Regions from separate parts of the Pseudarthrobacter sp. BRE9 genome, predicted to be linked through region 3. Evidence: riboswitches for the same ligand, from Rfam matches in the RefSeq annotation. Region 3 holds a riboswitch; each other region holds the start of a gene.
What was found. Region 3 has a riboswitch for thiamine pyrophosphate ahead of Q9R31_RS10690 (ECF transporter S component). Riboswitches for the same ligand answer to the same signal wherever they lie in the genome.
Positions count from the first base shown of each region.

Region 1: linked by a shared signal. The riboswitch ahead of thiC (phosphomethylpyrimidine synthase ThiC) and the one ahead of Q9R31_RS10690 (ECF transporter S component) in region 3 are both predicted to bind thiamine pyrophosphate.
Region 2: linked by a shared signal. The riboswitch ahead of thiO (glycine oxidase ThiO) and the one ahead of Q9R31_RS10690 (ECF transporter S component) in region 3 are both predicted to bind thiamine pyrophosphate.

Region 1 covers NZ_JAUZUY010000001.1:18,344-22,823, reverse strand. Annotated here, with positions in the region: gene ffh (signal recognition particle protein) at 1-769, shown strand, start outside; gene Q9R31_RS00125 (alpha/beta hydrolase) at 883-1,617, shown strand; gene thiC (phosphomethylpyrimidine synthase ThiC) at 1,614-3,440, opposite strand; TPP riboswitch at 3,436-3,543, opposite strand; gene Q9R31_RS00115 (amidohydrolase family protein) at 3,623-4,480, shown strand, end outside.
Region 2 covers NZ_JAUZUY010000001.1:348,366-352,845, reverse strand. Annotated here, with positions in the region: gene Q9R31_RS01560 (RNB domain-containing ribonuclease) at 1-341, opposite strand, end outside; gene thiE (thiamine phosphate synthase) at 378-1,112, opposite strand; TPP riboswitch at 1,140-1,258, shown strand; gene thiO (glycine oxidase ThiO) at 1,251-2,552, shown strand; gene thiS (sulfur carrier protein ThiS) at 2,549-2,785, shown strand; gene Q9R31_RS01540 (thiazole synthase) at 2,790-3,605, shown strand; gene Q9R31_RS01535 (hypothetical protein) at 3,703-4,005, opposite strand; gene Q9R31_RS01530 (DUF3107 domain-containing protein) at 4,027-4,251, opposite strand; gene Q9R31_RS01525 (TetR/AcrR family transcriptional regulator) at 4,300-4,480, opposite strand, start outside.
Region 3 covers NZ_JAUZUY010000004.1:197,966-202,445, reverse strand. Annotated here, with positions in the region: gene Q9R31_RS10705 (glycosyltransferase family 2 protein) at 1-375, opposite strand, end outside; gene Q9R31_RS10700 (iron-containing redox enzyme family protein) at 324-1,379, opposite strand; gene Q9R31_RS10695 (heme-degrading domain-containing protein) at 1,543-2,085, opposite strand; TPP riboswitch at 2,169-2,308, shown strand; gene Q9R31_RS10690 (ECF transporter S component) at 2,376-2,999, shown strand; gene Q9R31_RS10685 (ATP-binding cassette domain-containing protein) at 3,016-4,480, shown strand, end outside.

The DNA.
Region 1 (4,480 bases), on a different contig from region 3:
GGTCACCGGCAAGCCGGTCATGTTCGCCTCCACGGGCGAAGGCCTGGACGATTTCGAACTCTTCCACCCGGACCGGATGGCCTCGCGCATCCTGGACATGGGCGACATCCTCACGCTCATCGAACAGGCCGAAAAAGCCTGGGACAAGGATGAAGCCGCCCGGATGGCGAAGAAGTTCGCCGACCAGGAAGACTTCACCCTCGAGGACTTCCTGGCCCAGATGCAGCAGATCCGCAACATGGGCTCCATGAAGAAGATGCTCATGATGATGCCGGGCGCGCAGAACATCCGGCAGCAGCTGGAGCAGTTCGACGAGCGCGAGATCGACCGCGTCGAGGCAATCGTCCGGTCCATGACGCCGCACGAGCGGCTCGCGCCGAAGATCATCAACGGCTCACGGCGGGCCCGGATTGCCCGCGGTTCCGGCGTCCACGTTTCCGAGGTCAACGGCCTTCTGGAGCGCTTCGCCCAGGCCCAGAAGATGATGAAGAAGATGGCCCAGGGCGGCATGCCGGGAATGCCCGGGATGCCTGGCCTGCCCGGTGCCGGCGGCGGTGCACGGAAGAACGCCAAGAACGCGCCCAAGAAGACGAAGGCAAAGTCCGGCAACCCGGCCAAGGCTGCCCAGGAGCGCAAGGAGGCGGAGGCCCGCCGTGCCAACGCTGCGAAGGCACTGCCCACTGGTGCTGCCTTCGGCCAGCAGGGCGGCGACTTCGATCCGTCCCAGCTGAACCTTCCCAAGGGCTTCGACAAGTTCCTGGGCAAGTAGCAACCCCAACTGAGTAGCGCCAAGTGTCGTTTTGACGGTTCATAACGACACTTGGCGCTACTTACTTGGGATGGTTCCCGGGGGATGTCAGTGCCGTGGAATAGGGTTGGGACATGTTCAAGCAGAGGGTAGTTTTCGTGCACGGCGCCGGGACTTTTGGCGCCGCCGCGTGGCCGCGCCAGCACGGCATGGCACTGTCCTATGACGCATTGTTCCTCCGCCGGCACGGCTTTGATGCCGTGGCGGAGCCCCTTGAGTCCTCCTTCGCCGAGGACACCGCCATTATCCTGCGGTCCCTGGCCGATGACGGGCGGGGCGCCGCCGGAGGGCATGTGGTGGCGCACGCCCAGGGGGCCATCGCGGCCATGATGGCCGCTGTCGAACGTCCGGACCTGGTCTTTTCGTTGACCCTCGTGGAGCCGGCCTGCCTCTCCCTGACGGCAGAGCTTCCGGCCACGGCAGCCCACATCAGCCTGATGCAGCCCCTCTTCGACGTCCGCCACCAGCTCAGCGACGAAGACTTCCAGCGTGAATTCGTCAGGCGGGTCTTTGCCACCGACCTCCAGCAGCCCGCCACCACGGAGGAAAAAAGGTCCGCCCGCAGGCTGCGGCTCCAGGCCCCCTCGTGGGAGGCGCCGCTGCACATCGTTCCCGGTGTGCCCACGCTGGTCCTGACCGGCGGGTGGGAGCCGCTTTACGAGGAAATTGCCGGCTATCTCCGGGAGACCGGCGCCCTGCACCGCGTTGCCGCGGGAGGGCACCGGCCCCATGACTCCCCGGACGGGGACCGGGCGATCCGGCAGTTCATCAGCCAGGTCAGCCGGAGCCAGCCCGCCCGGGCCTCCTAGCTCCCGGCAGGAAGGCGCAGCTCGGGCAGGTAGACCTTGCCGCCGGCCGCCAGGAACTCTTCGCTCTTCTCCCGCATCCCGGATGCCACACCGGCGCGCGCAGCCTGGGCCTCCGCGGAGCCAAATTCGTCCCGGATGTCCTGGCTGATCCGCATGGAGCAGAACTTGGGCCCGCACATCGAACAGAAATGCGCCGTCTTGGCGGGCTCCGCCGGCAGGGTCTCGTCGTGGAACGCCTCCGCCGTCACCGGGTCAAGGGACAACGCGAACTGGTCCCGCCAGCGGAATTCGAACCGCGCCTTGGACAATGCGTCGTCCCGTTCGCGCGCCCCCGGGTGGCCTTTGGCCAGGTCCGCGGCGTGGGCGGCAATCTTGTAGGTGATCACGCCGGTCTTCACGTCGTCCTTGTTGGGCAGGCCCAGGTGTTCCTTCGGGGTGACGTAGCACAGCATCGCGGTGCCGTAACGGGCAATTTCGGTGGCGCCGATTGCCGACGTGATGTGGTCATAGCCGGGGGCAACGTCTGTCACCAGCGGCCCCAGGGTGTAGAACGGCGCCCCCTTGCACAGTTCCTGCTGCCGTTCGACGTTTTCGCGCACCAGGTGGAAGGGAACGTGGCCGGGCCCTTCCACCATCACCTGCACGTCGTACTCCCATGCGCGCTGGGTGAGCTCGGCGAGCGTGTCCAGTTCCGCGAACTGGGCGGCGTCGTTGGCGTCCGCCGTTGAGCCGGGGCGCAGGCCGTCCCCCAGGGAGAAGGCAACGTCGTACTTCGCGAAGATTTCGCACAGTTCGTCGAAGTGTGTGTAGAGGAAGTTCTCCTGGTGATGGGCCAGACACCATCCGGCCATAATCGAGCCGCCGCGCGAGACAATGCCCGTCACGCGGTTGGCAGTCAGCGGCACATACCGAAGCAACACCCCGGCGTGGATGGTCATATAGTCCACGCCCTGCTCACACTGTTCAATCACCGTGTCCCGGAAGATCTCCCAGGTCAGTGCGTTGGCCTCGCCGTTCACTTTTTCCAGGGCCTGGTAGATCGGCACGGTACCGATCGGGACGGGGGAGTTGCGGATGATCCATTCCCGTGTGGTGTGGATATCGTCGCCGGTGGACAGGTCCATCACGGTGTCGGCGCCCCATTGCGTGGCCCACTGCAGCTTGTCCACCTCTTCGGCGATGGAGCTCGTCACGGCCGAGTTGCCGATGTTGGCGTTGATCTTCACCAGGAACGCCTTGCCGATGATCATCGGCTCGGACTCCGGATGGTTGATGTTGTTCGGGATGATGGCCCGGCCGGCAGCCAGTTCGCTCCGGACCAGCTCCACGTCGCAGTTCTCGCGGAGCGCCACGAATCGCATTTCCTGCGTGATGATTCCCTGCCGGGCGTAGTGCATCTGGGTCACCGTCCGGCCGTCGACGGCGCGGCGGGGCACCGGCTGCGCCCCCTTCCACTCCGCCGAGGCAGCCCCCCGGCGGACGGCCGAGCGGCCGTCGTCGAGCAGGTTGCGTTCCCTGCCGCTGTAGGCCTCGGTATCCCCGCGCGCCACGATCCACTCCGCGCGGAAGGGCTCCAGGCCGCGGACCGGGTCGCTGCCCGGGCCGGCGGTCCGGTAGGTCCGGAAAGGTGCGTTCGGCTGCCCGTTGGGTGACGGCTCCAGGGCAATTTCCGTCACCGGTACCCGGATTCCGGAGGCGGCGTCGTCAATGAACGCCAGCGAATGCGACGTCAGGGACTGGGTCACCTGTGGCACCGGATCAGCGCCGGACTTCCCGGCGGACGGCTGGTGGGCAGGGTTCAACTGGGTGTTTTGCGTACTCAAGGGAATACTCACTTCCTTCGCCGGCATTACCCGGACAGGTTCAACGGTCGCAGGCTGCGTCAGCCCGATCTCAGCCCCTGCAAGGGCACCCGTGTGGTCAGGAAAGAAGCTACCACAGGCCCCGGGAAGAGCCTTGTCACATTCGCGGGTGCTAGCCTGACCGGGCATCGAAAGGAAGCCCGATGGCAGACATCATCTACTTTCGCGGACCCGTCCTGACCGCACCGGACCGGGTACGCCATGGACTCTGGTCGGTGGACGGCAAACTCACATTCAGCCGGCCCGCTGCCCCTCCGGAGCGGGTACTCGACGGCTGGGTGCTGCCGGGGTTTGCGGACGCCCACTGCCACATCGGGCTTGGCCCCGCCGGCCCTGTCGAACCCGCCGTTGCACGGGCCCAGGCGCTGGCCGACCTCAACGCCGGAACACTGCTGGTCCGCGACGCCGGCTCACCTGCCGACACCCGCTGGATGCAGGGCGGCCGGGACTTCCCGGTGCTGATCCGTGCCGGACGCCATGTAGCCCGCACGCGGCGCTACCTGCGCGGTTTCGCCGAGGAGGTGGAGCCCGGCAGGCTCGCGGAGGCCGTCCGAAAGCAGGCGCGCGACGGCGACGGCTGGGTCAAGCTGGTGGGCGACTGGATCGACCGGGGCGCCGGCGACCTCGCGCCCTCCTTTCCTGCCGCCGTCGTGCGTGATGCTGTCCAGGCTGCCCATGACGAAGGTGCCCGGGTCACTGCGCATTGCTTTGCCGAGGACACCCTGGACCAGATGCTGGACGCCGGCATTGACTGCATCGAGCACGCCACGGGGCTGCTGCCCCGCCACCTGCCCCGGTTCGTGGAACAGGGTGTGCCGATCGTGCCCACCCTCATCAACATTGCAACCTTCCCCGACATCGCTGCACAGGCAGATGCCAAGTTCCCACGCTATGCGGCGCACATGCGCGCCCTCTGGGAACGCAGGCTGGAACGGGTGGCCGAGGCCCATGCCGCCGGGGTGCGAATCTTTGCCGGCACGGATGCAGGCAGCGTGATCCGC
Region 2 (4,480 bases), on a different contig from region 3:
GTCTGGCCGCGTCGCCGGGTTTCAGCATCCAGCGGACCTCCCGGCGCCACAAAAGCCGGAACATCGGCGATCGCGTACAGCACCCGGTAACCGTTCCCGTCCGGTTCGATGAACACGGCCTGGTCCAGATCCGTGGACGACGCCGGATCGATGGTCACGAACTCCACGGCGGTCAGGTCGTAGGACGGCAGTTTCAGCGCTGCCACGGCGGCCCGGGCATCGGCCACGGCCTCAGGCGGATACGGTCCCGGCAGTTCGAGTTCCGTCCGCAGCAGGCCCAACGCCTCTTCGAGGGCGTTCCTGTGGTCATGGACGTTGGGGGCCAGCCGATGATGTGACACAAAAATCAGCCTAGCTCCAAGTCCACGGATCTGGCATCAGGAGCCGGCGGCATCCAGCGCGTCGAGGAGGGAAGCAGCGGCGGCGGCAGGATCGGGGGCCTCGGTGATGGCGCGGACCACCACGATCCTGCGCGCACCGGCTTCCGCAACCTCCTGGACATTTCCATGGCCGATGCCGCCAATGGCGAACCAGGGCACCGGATCCGCGGCCTTCCGTGAGGCTTCGGCGGCGTACTTCACCAGGCCGGGTCCGACGGCGGCCCTGCCGGGCTTGGTGGGCGTCGCCCAGACCGGACCCACGCAGAAATAGTCCAGCCCGGCCGGGCCGGCAGCTGCTGCCAGGGCCGTGTCCACCTGCTCCGGGCTGTGGCTGGACAGTCCGATGGCGGCATTTCCGTTGACCAGCGTCCGCGCTGCGGCCAGCGGAAGGTCCTTCTGGCCGATGTGGAACACCGGAGCCCCGGAGAGAACGGCGATGTCCGCACGGTCATTGACCGCCCACAGTTTGCCGTGCCGCACCGCCGTCTCCTTTAACACGGCCAGGAGGTCAAGTTCCTCCGCAGCCTCGATGGCCTTGTCGCGCAGCTGGATGATGTCCACACCGCCGGCGAACGCGGCATCAACAAATTCCGCAAAGTCGCCGCGGTCCCGGCGCGCATCAGTGCAGAGGTACAGCCGGGCCGCCCTGAGGGCGTCGCTGTCCCGTGAATTGACGACTTCGGTGGCTGGGGCACGGTGGCCTGCGGGAAAGGATGGGGTGGACACATTCATGCCTGCAAGCCTAGTTCCTCTAAACTGGGCTGGTACTGCGGGAGCCCGCGGCAGCTGTCACAAAGCGCCGGGCTGAGAGGGCGTCAGAGCCGACCGCTTGACCTGATCCGGTTAATGCCGGCGTAGGGAAGGAACCATATGAGTACCCCCTTCACTCATCACCCCGGGTCCGCCGGCGCCGCCATCCCCTCGACCCTCCGGGCCGACGTCGCCGTCATCGGCGGGGGAGTGGTGGGGCACGGAATTGCCTGGGAGGCGCAGCGTTCCGGACGCTCAGTGGTCCTCATCGACGACGCACCAGGTACCGGCGCCAGCTGGGCAGCCGCCGGCATGCTGGCCCCCGTCAGCGAACTGCACTACCAGGAGGAAGACCTCCTCGAGCTGATGCTGGACGCCTCATCGCGCTGGCCGGGGTTCGCCGCCGCCCTGGGGAGTGCAACCGGCGCGGATTCCGGATACCTTACGACGCCGACACTGGCCGTGGGTGCCGACGCGGCCGACCGCCGGGCACTGATGGATCTGCGCACCGTCCAGCAGGCCAACGGGCTGGCGGTGGAACCGCTGACCGTGCGGGAGGCCCGGAAGCGCGAGCCGCTGCTCAGCCCGGCCATTGCCTGCGCCCTGGATACCCCGGCCGACCACCAGGTGGACCCCCGGCGCCTGGTGTCAACGCTCAGGCTGGCCCTCGCGGCCGCGGCACGGGAAGAACCGGAGCTGGCCGTTGCCGGGGCAGTGGACGGCTACGCCATTCCGGAGCGGGCAGCCGGGCTGTTGTGGGAGGGCCGGAGTGTTGCCGGTGCCCGCCTGGCCAACGGTGCCACGGTGCTGGCAACGGAATCCGTGGTGGCCAACGGGCTGCAGGCCGGGGCGCTTGACGGCCTGCCGGACGGACTTGAGCTGCCCCTGAGGCCAGTGCACGGGGACATCCTCCGCCTTGCCGTTCCCCGCCACCTTCAGCCGCTGGTGACGTCAACGGTCCGCGGCCTGGTCCACGGCATTCCGGTGTACATCGTCCCCCGGCAGGACGGGACCGTGGTGATCGGAGCCACCCAACGGGAGGACGCCCTCTCCGATGCCGTCAGCGCCGGCGGCGTGTACCAGCTGCTGCGGGACGCCCAGTCGCTGGTGCCCGCCGTCGCTGAACTTGAACTCCTGGAATCCACGGCCCGTGCCCGCCCGGGAACTCCCGACAACGCTCCTCTCCTGGGCCGGGTGCCCGTGGCACTTGGATCCGGCAGCGGACAGGCCGGGCATGTCCCGGGACTCATCATTGCCACCGGGTTCTTCCGGCACGGCGTCCTGCTCACTCCCGCGGCGGCGGCCATCTGCAGGGAGCTGTTGGACGGACAAGCCGACCCCCGCTGGGCACCCTTCAGCCCGGACCGGTTCTCCAGGCCGGCAACGGCAGCAACAAGCCCTTACATCAAGGAGACAGCGTGAACATCATCCTTAACGGAAACCAGCACACCGTGGCCGATGGCGCTTCCATCACCACGCTGGTCAGCCAGGTCACCGGACGCCCGCTGGCTGACAACGGGCAGGCGACGGACGGCGGGAAGCTGGGTGTCGCCGTCGCGCATAACGCCCAGGTGGTGCCGCGCAGCCAATGGTTCGCCACCGCGCTCGCCGAGGGCGACGACATCGAACTTGTCACAGCAGTACAGGGAGGCTGACGCCATGACCGAAACCAGCACCATCAATCCCGCAGGACATGCCGGGGCCGGCGACGCCCTGGTGATCGACGGCGTCGCCCTCGGATCCAGGCTCATTATGGGTACCGGGGGAGCACCCAGCCTCGATGGCCTGGGCGCCGCGCTCCTGGCCTCCGGCACCGCGTTGACCACCGTGGCCATGCGGCGCTACTCCACGGCGGAAACCGGCTCGCTGTTCCAGCTGCTGGTTGACCATGGGATCCGGGTCCTGCCCAACACCGCCGGCTGCTTCACCGCCAGGGACGCGGTCCTGACCGCGGAACTGGCCAGGGAGGCGCTGGAGACCGACTGGGTGAAGCTGGAGGTCATCGCGGATGAACAAACCCTCCTGCCGGACGCCGTGGAACTCGTCGAGGCCACGGAGCAGCTGGTCAACCGCGGCTTTAAGGTCTTCGCCTACACCAATGACGATCCCGTGCTGGCGCTGCGGCTGGAGAACCTTGGCGCCACCGCCGTCATGCCGCTGGGTGCCCCGATCGGCACCGGACTGGGGATCCTGAACCCGCACAACATTGAGCTCATCGTTTCCCGGGCCTCCGTGCCTGTGGTCCTGGATGCCGGAATCGGTACGGCCTCGGACGCCGCGCTTGCCATGGAGCTGGGCTGCGACGCCGTGCTGCTGGCCACGGCGGTGACCCGGGCGCAGAACCCAACGCTCATGGGTGAGGCCTTCAAGCACGCGGTAATGGCCGGAAGGATGGCCAGGGCGGCAGGGCGCATCCCGCGCCGGGAGCACGCCCTCGCGTCGTCGGCAATGGAAGGCCGCGCAGAGTTCCTTTAGGACACCCGCCATTTCTGTTTAAACGGCTGTGGCCACCACCCGGGGGTGGTGGCCACGGCCGTTTAAGTTCTGTCCGTAGGAGCCGGCCAGCTGAAGCTCAGCGCCGCAGGATCGCCGTCAGCCGCTCGGCATCGTGGCGGGCACGCGTGCGGCCCACGTAGACGACAGCGGCGACGGCGGCAGCAATGCCAAGAACGACGGGCAGGACCCAGGGAAGCCAGGTCAGCCCGGGCAGGTAGCCGAAACCCGCTGCCATCAGGATGATCCACACCAGCGCCGCAACACCCACAGCAACGCCGGCCGGCAGCGCAGCGCCGTACCTGGCATGCCGCCTGTCATTGGCCCAGACAACGAAGCCGGCGGCGACGGTGGCCAGCACCACGATGGTCAGCGAAAGCATGGATCTCCTTGGAACCGGGGACTAGAACTGGCCGAACCCTACGCGCCGAACCTCTTCGGCGCCGATCTCCACATAGGCCAGGGCGTTGCCCGGAACGATGATCAGGCGTCCTTTGTCATCCTTCAGGCGCAGTTCGCTGCCTCCATTGATGGCTTCACCAACAACCTTGGCCACAGACTCCGCGTCCTCGTTCGATTCCAGCACGATCTCGCGGCCAACGTTTTGCACGCCGATCTTAATTTCCAAAGGGGCCTCCCAGCCTGTGAAGTTCGTTGATGATGTCTTATTTGTAGTCTAGGACTCTTTGGGGAAGCGAGAGATTCCGCGCCAAGCTAAACGGTAGATGAGGTCGCTGGCCACGTTGAGGTCCAGGTTGCCGTCCGTTTCCAGCCAGTACCGGGCGCTGACCTGCGCCATCCCGGCCAATCCCCGGCCCAGGAGTTCGGCTTCGAGGTGGGGGAGCTTGGTGTCCTCG
Region 3 (4,480 bases):
GGTCATCACCCCGGCCACCTTTCCGTTGTTGGCGCCGCCCCCGGCGCCCCCGCCGCCCAGGTGGTCCGGGGAAGTGCGGTCCGGGGAAACATCGGGGTCCGGCCGGAGGTGGCGCACCGCTGCCGGGAACGCAGCGCGGTGGCGTTCGAAGAGGCTGGCGTCGGAACCATCCACCACGGTGACGGGCATCCATTCCACCAGGCGCCGGAGATAGTCCGAAAGTTCGGCCAGTCCGGAATCCCTGGTCCAGCGCAGGGGAAGGATGTACTCCGCGCAGGAGGTTGCGGAGGGGTGCGGCCCCTGCCCTGCCGGAGGTCCGCCCGTCATGCTGCCGCCGGTACGGCCGCCCGCAGCGATGATGTCCCTGCTTCCCACGACGTCATCAAGTGGGCGGAAAGGCGGTTGTCGATGGCCATGACGGCGGTCGCCCCGAACAGGACGTCCGCGAGGAGTTCCGGCTCGGCTTCGACGAGGCCGCCGGCGAGGTCACGCCCCGCGATCTGCTCGTGGACGGCGTCGGCCTCCACGTGCTCGTCGAAGTAGTGGGTGACGTCCGTACCGAATCCGTGCCGGCGGAATCCGTTGCCGTAGAACCGGTTGGGCTGGGAGGAGGTCATTTCGTAGATTGCCAGGTGGCCGGTGATGGCACCGCGGAGCCGCCGGTTCAGTCCGCAGAGTGACATGAGGTTTACCGATGCGAGGGAGACGGCGGGGACGGCATCGAGGTAGGCGCCGTAGCTGTCGTCGAGGCCCAGGCCGCGCATGGTCCTGGCGAACAGGGCGCTGTGCATCCGGTCCGGGCGGCCGCCGCCGTACTCGTCCGCCTGGATTTCCACCAGCGCCGCTTTGGGCCGGCCGCTAAGGCGCGGGATGGCCCACGTGTGCGGGTCGGCTTCCTTCAGCTGGTACACGGATTTGTGGATCAGGAACTCCCGGAGCTGTTCCAGGGTTGCCTTCCTGGCAACGTAGCGGGAGACGCTGGGACCGGTGTCCGTGGCGGCGAGGCCGAACAGGACGTCCGCTACCTGATCGCTGGTCATGGCAACACCGGTGGGTAGTTCGACGTCCCCGGCAGCCTGCTGTGCGGCGGTGCGGAGGGCTGCTTCGAACGGTCTCTCGATCAGTTGCCGGACCCTGATCAAGGCCGGCTCCCACTCCCAATCGTCGGAGACGCCGTCCAGGCCGGAGTAGTGGAGTTCGTAGAGGCAGAAGAGGGTCAGCTGGATGTCCTCGTCGCCAATGATGTCACCGGTGCCGGCCACCTGCGCCGCCGCCAAGCGGTGCAGTCCGTCCAGTTCCGTCCCGGCGCCATCCGGAGCCTGCGCAAGGACCGCGAAGAGGGCGCTGCTGAGGGGACCTCTGCTTTCCGGGATTCTCATGGTGCTCCTTGGTCTGCCGCTGGTGGGAACGAACGCGGGACCGCCCATGGTGACTGCCATGCCCTGTCCTCCTCGAAACCCGGGGGACAATATAGTAAGCATGATTACTAATGGAAAGCTAAGCAGGCTTTCCATATAGGGGGTTTTGCTGGTCCTTCAGCGTTCAGTCGGACAGTGCCGACCCCAGGATGTCGCGCAGCGCCTCCACCACCAGGTCATGGTCCTGCAGCTGCGGCAATCCGGAGACGGTGACCGTGGCCACCGCTCCTACGCCGGTGACGTAGATGGGAAATGCGCCTCCATGGGCTGCGTACCGGGACTGGTCGAACCAGGCGTTGTCCTCAATCCGGCCGCCGCCCAGCCGGCCGCGCAGCCCCACCAAAAGGGACGGCACTTCATACCGGGCGGCAGTGCGCTGCTTGGCCCGGATCCAGTGCCCGTTGTCCGGGGTGGCGCCCGGCAGTGCGACGTGGAACAGGACCTGCTCGCCCTTGGTGATGTCGATGGCGATGGGAAGGGACCGCTCCTTGCCCAGTTCCACCAGAAGCAGGCCCAGGTTCAGCGCGTCATCCGCCGAAAACCCGGGGAAATGGAGCTCCCGGACCTCCGCCTCGACGCGGCCGATCAACGCCTCCAGGGAGCCCTCCGGCTGGGCGTCGGCGGAATCAGGATCGAACCCGGTCACATCCGGTGGAATGGCGCTCATGGCCTTCAATCTACCCCCGCCCGGTGTAAACTTGACCACGCCCGGAAGGGCAATCAAAAGCCTTACCCAACGAAAAGCAACACTACGAACGACAGGGGAGCGCCGCCGTCGGGCATCTGGCACACGCCGGGTACCGCAGGTGGGCGCTGAGAGTGCGGACAGCCGCAGACCCTCGAACCTGATCCGGTTAGTACCGGCGCAAGGGAGTCGAGTTCTCAAAGTGCCGCGGCTGCACGGCTACAGGCCGTCAGCCGGGTCCACTTTCCCCTCCTGTTTCCCAGGAGGATCACATGAGCACTGCATCAATCAAGAAGACCACCAGCAAGTCCTGGCGCGTCGTGGACATCGTCGTGGCTGCGCTGGTGGCCATCGCCGGCGGCGTTATTTTCTGGGCGTGGGACCAGGCGGCCGCCGCACTGTCTGCCCCCATGACCGCGGCCTACCCTCCCCTCACCGGCATCATTGCCGGCGGCTGGATGATTCCCGGCGTCCTGGGAATGCTGATCATCCGCAAGCCCGGCGCCGCGCTGTTCTGTGAAACAGTCGCTGCCACCGGGGAACTCCTCATGGGCTCCCAGTACGGCGCGTCCGTTCTCTTCTCCGGCTTCATCCAGGGCCTGGGCGCCGAAATCATCTTCGCCATCTTCGTCTACCGCAAGTTCAACCTGCCCGTCTCCCTGCTCGCTGGAGCGGCTGCCGGTTTCTTCTGCGGCCTGAACGACTCCTTCGCGCCCTGGGGCTGGAACATCGCCTACTCCGGTGCGGACAAGCTGGCCTACATCGTGCTCACCACCATCTCCGGCGCAATCATCGCCGGCGCCCTGTCCTGGGTGGCCACCCGCGGGCTGGCGCGTACAGGCGTGCTGAGCTCCTTCGCCTCGCGCAAGGCTGCCACGGAGCCTGTCTTCTCCTGATGGCACCGGTCTCCTAATGGCACCCGCCCAGGACGCGGCAGTCCGCCCTGCCGCCGTCACGGCCCAAGGCTGGGGCTGGCGGCACGCCGGCAGGGCCAAGCCTGCCGTCCACGCCCTTGACCTGGACATCAGTCCCGGGGAGCGGGTGCTCCTGCTCGGCCCCTCGGGCGCCGGGAAGTCCACGCTCCTGCATGCGCTCGCAGGGGTGCTGGGGGACATTAACGACGACGGCGGCGAGGCTGGGGATGCCGCCGAGTCGGGTTCGCTGCTGGTTGACGGCGCCGTGCCCCGCGCCCGGCGCGGGCGTGCCGGACTCATGCAGCAGGACCCCGAGACCCAGGTGGTCCTGTCGCGCGTAGGGGACGACGTCGCCTTCGGCGCCGAGAACCTTGCGGTGCCGCGGGACGCCATCTGGGCGCGGGTGCACGAGGCGCTTGCCGACGTCGGACTGTCCCACCTCCCGCTGGACCACCCGACGTCGGCCCTGTCCGGCGGGCAGAAGCAGCGCCTGGCGCTGGCCGGCATCCTGGCCATGCGCCCGGGCCTGATCCTGCTGGATGAGCCAACCGCCAACCTGGACCCGGACGGCGTGCTGGAGGTCCGCGATGCTGTGGCGCGCTGCCTGGACAAGACCGGGGCCACGCTGGTGGTGGTGGAGCACCGGGTTTCGGTGTGGAAGGACCTGGTGGACCGGATCGTGGTCCTGCAGCCGGGCTCCGCCACTGATCCTGCCGTGCTCCTGGACGGGCCGCCGGACCGGGTGCTCACGGAGGCGCGGGCCATGCTCGCCGCCGCCGGTGTCTGGGTCCCCGGCTACGTGCCCCCCACCCGGCCCCGCGCTGCTGTCCCGGCCCCCGGCACGGGAAACCTGCTGCTGGCCGCCGAACAGCTGGCAGTCTCCCGCGAACGGCCCCGCCGCAAAGGCTTCCGGACGGTCCCGCCCGTACCGGTGCAGGAAGGCCTGGCCGCGCAGGTCCGCGCCGGGCAGGCCCTCGCCGTGACGGGTCCCAACGGCGCCGGTAAGTCCACGTTCGCGCTGACCCTGGCCGGGCTGCTGGAGCCAGTCTCCGGAAAGGTGTCCGCCGCCCTGGACCTCAGCCGCGGTGCCGGCATCGACCCGTACAAGTGGAAGGCCGAGCAGCTGATTTCGCGCGTGGGGACGGTGTTCCAGGAGCCGGAGCACCAGTTCGTGACCGGCAAGGTGCTTGACGAGCTGCTGTTCGGCCCCCGGCACCTGGGCCACGGCGAGGACCGCGTGGATGAACTGCTGGAGCGGCTGCGGCTCACCCAACTGGTGGACGCCAACCCCTACACGCTCTCCGGCGGGGAGAAGCGGCGCCTGTCCGTGGCCACCGTCCTGGCCGCCAGCCCGCAGGTCCTGGTCCTGGACGAGCCCACGTTCGGGCAGGACGCCAACACGTGGGCCGAGCTGGCCTCGTTCCTGTCCGAGCTCCTGGACGCCGGCACTGCCGTGGTTTCCG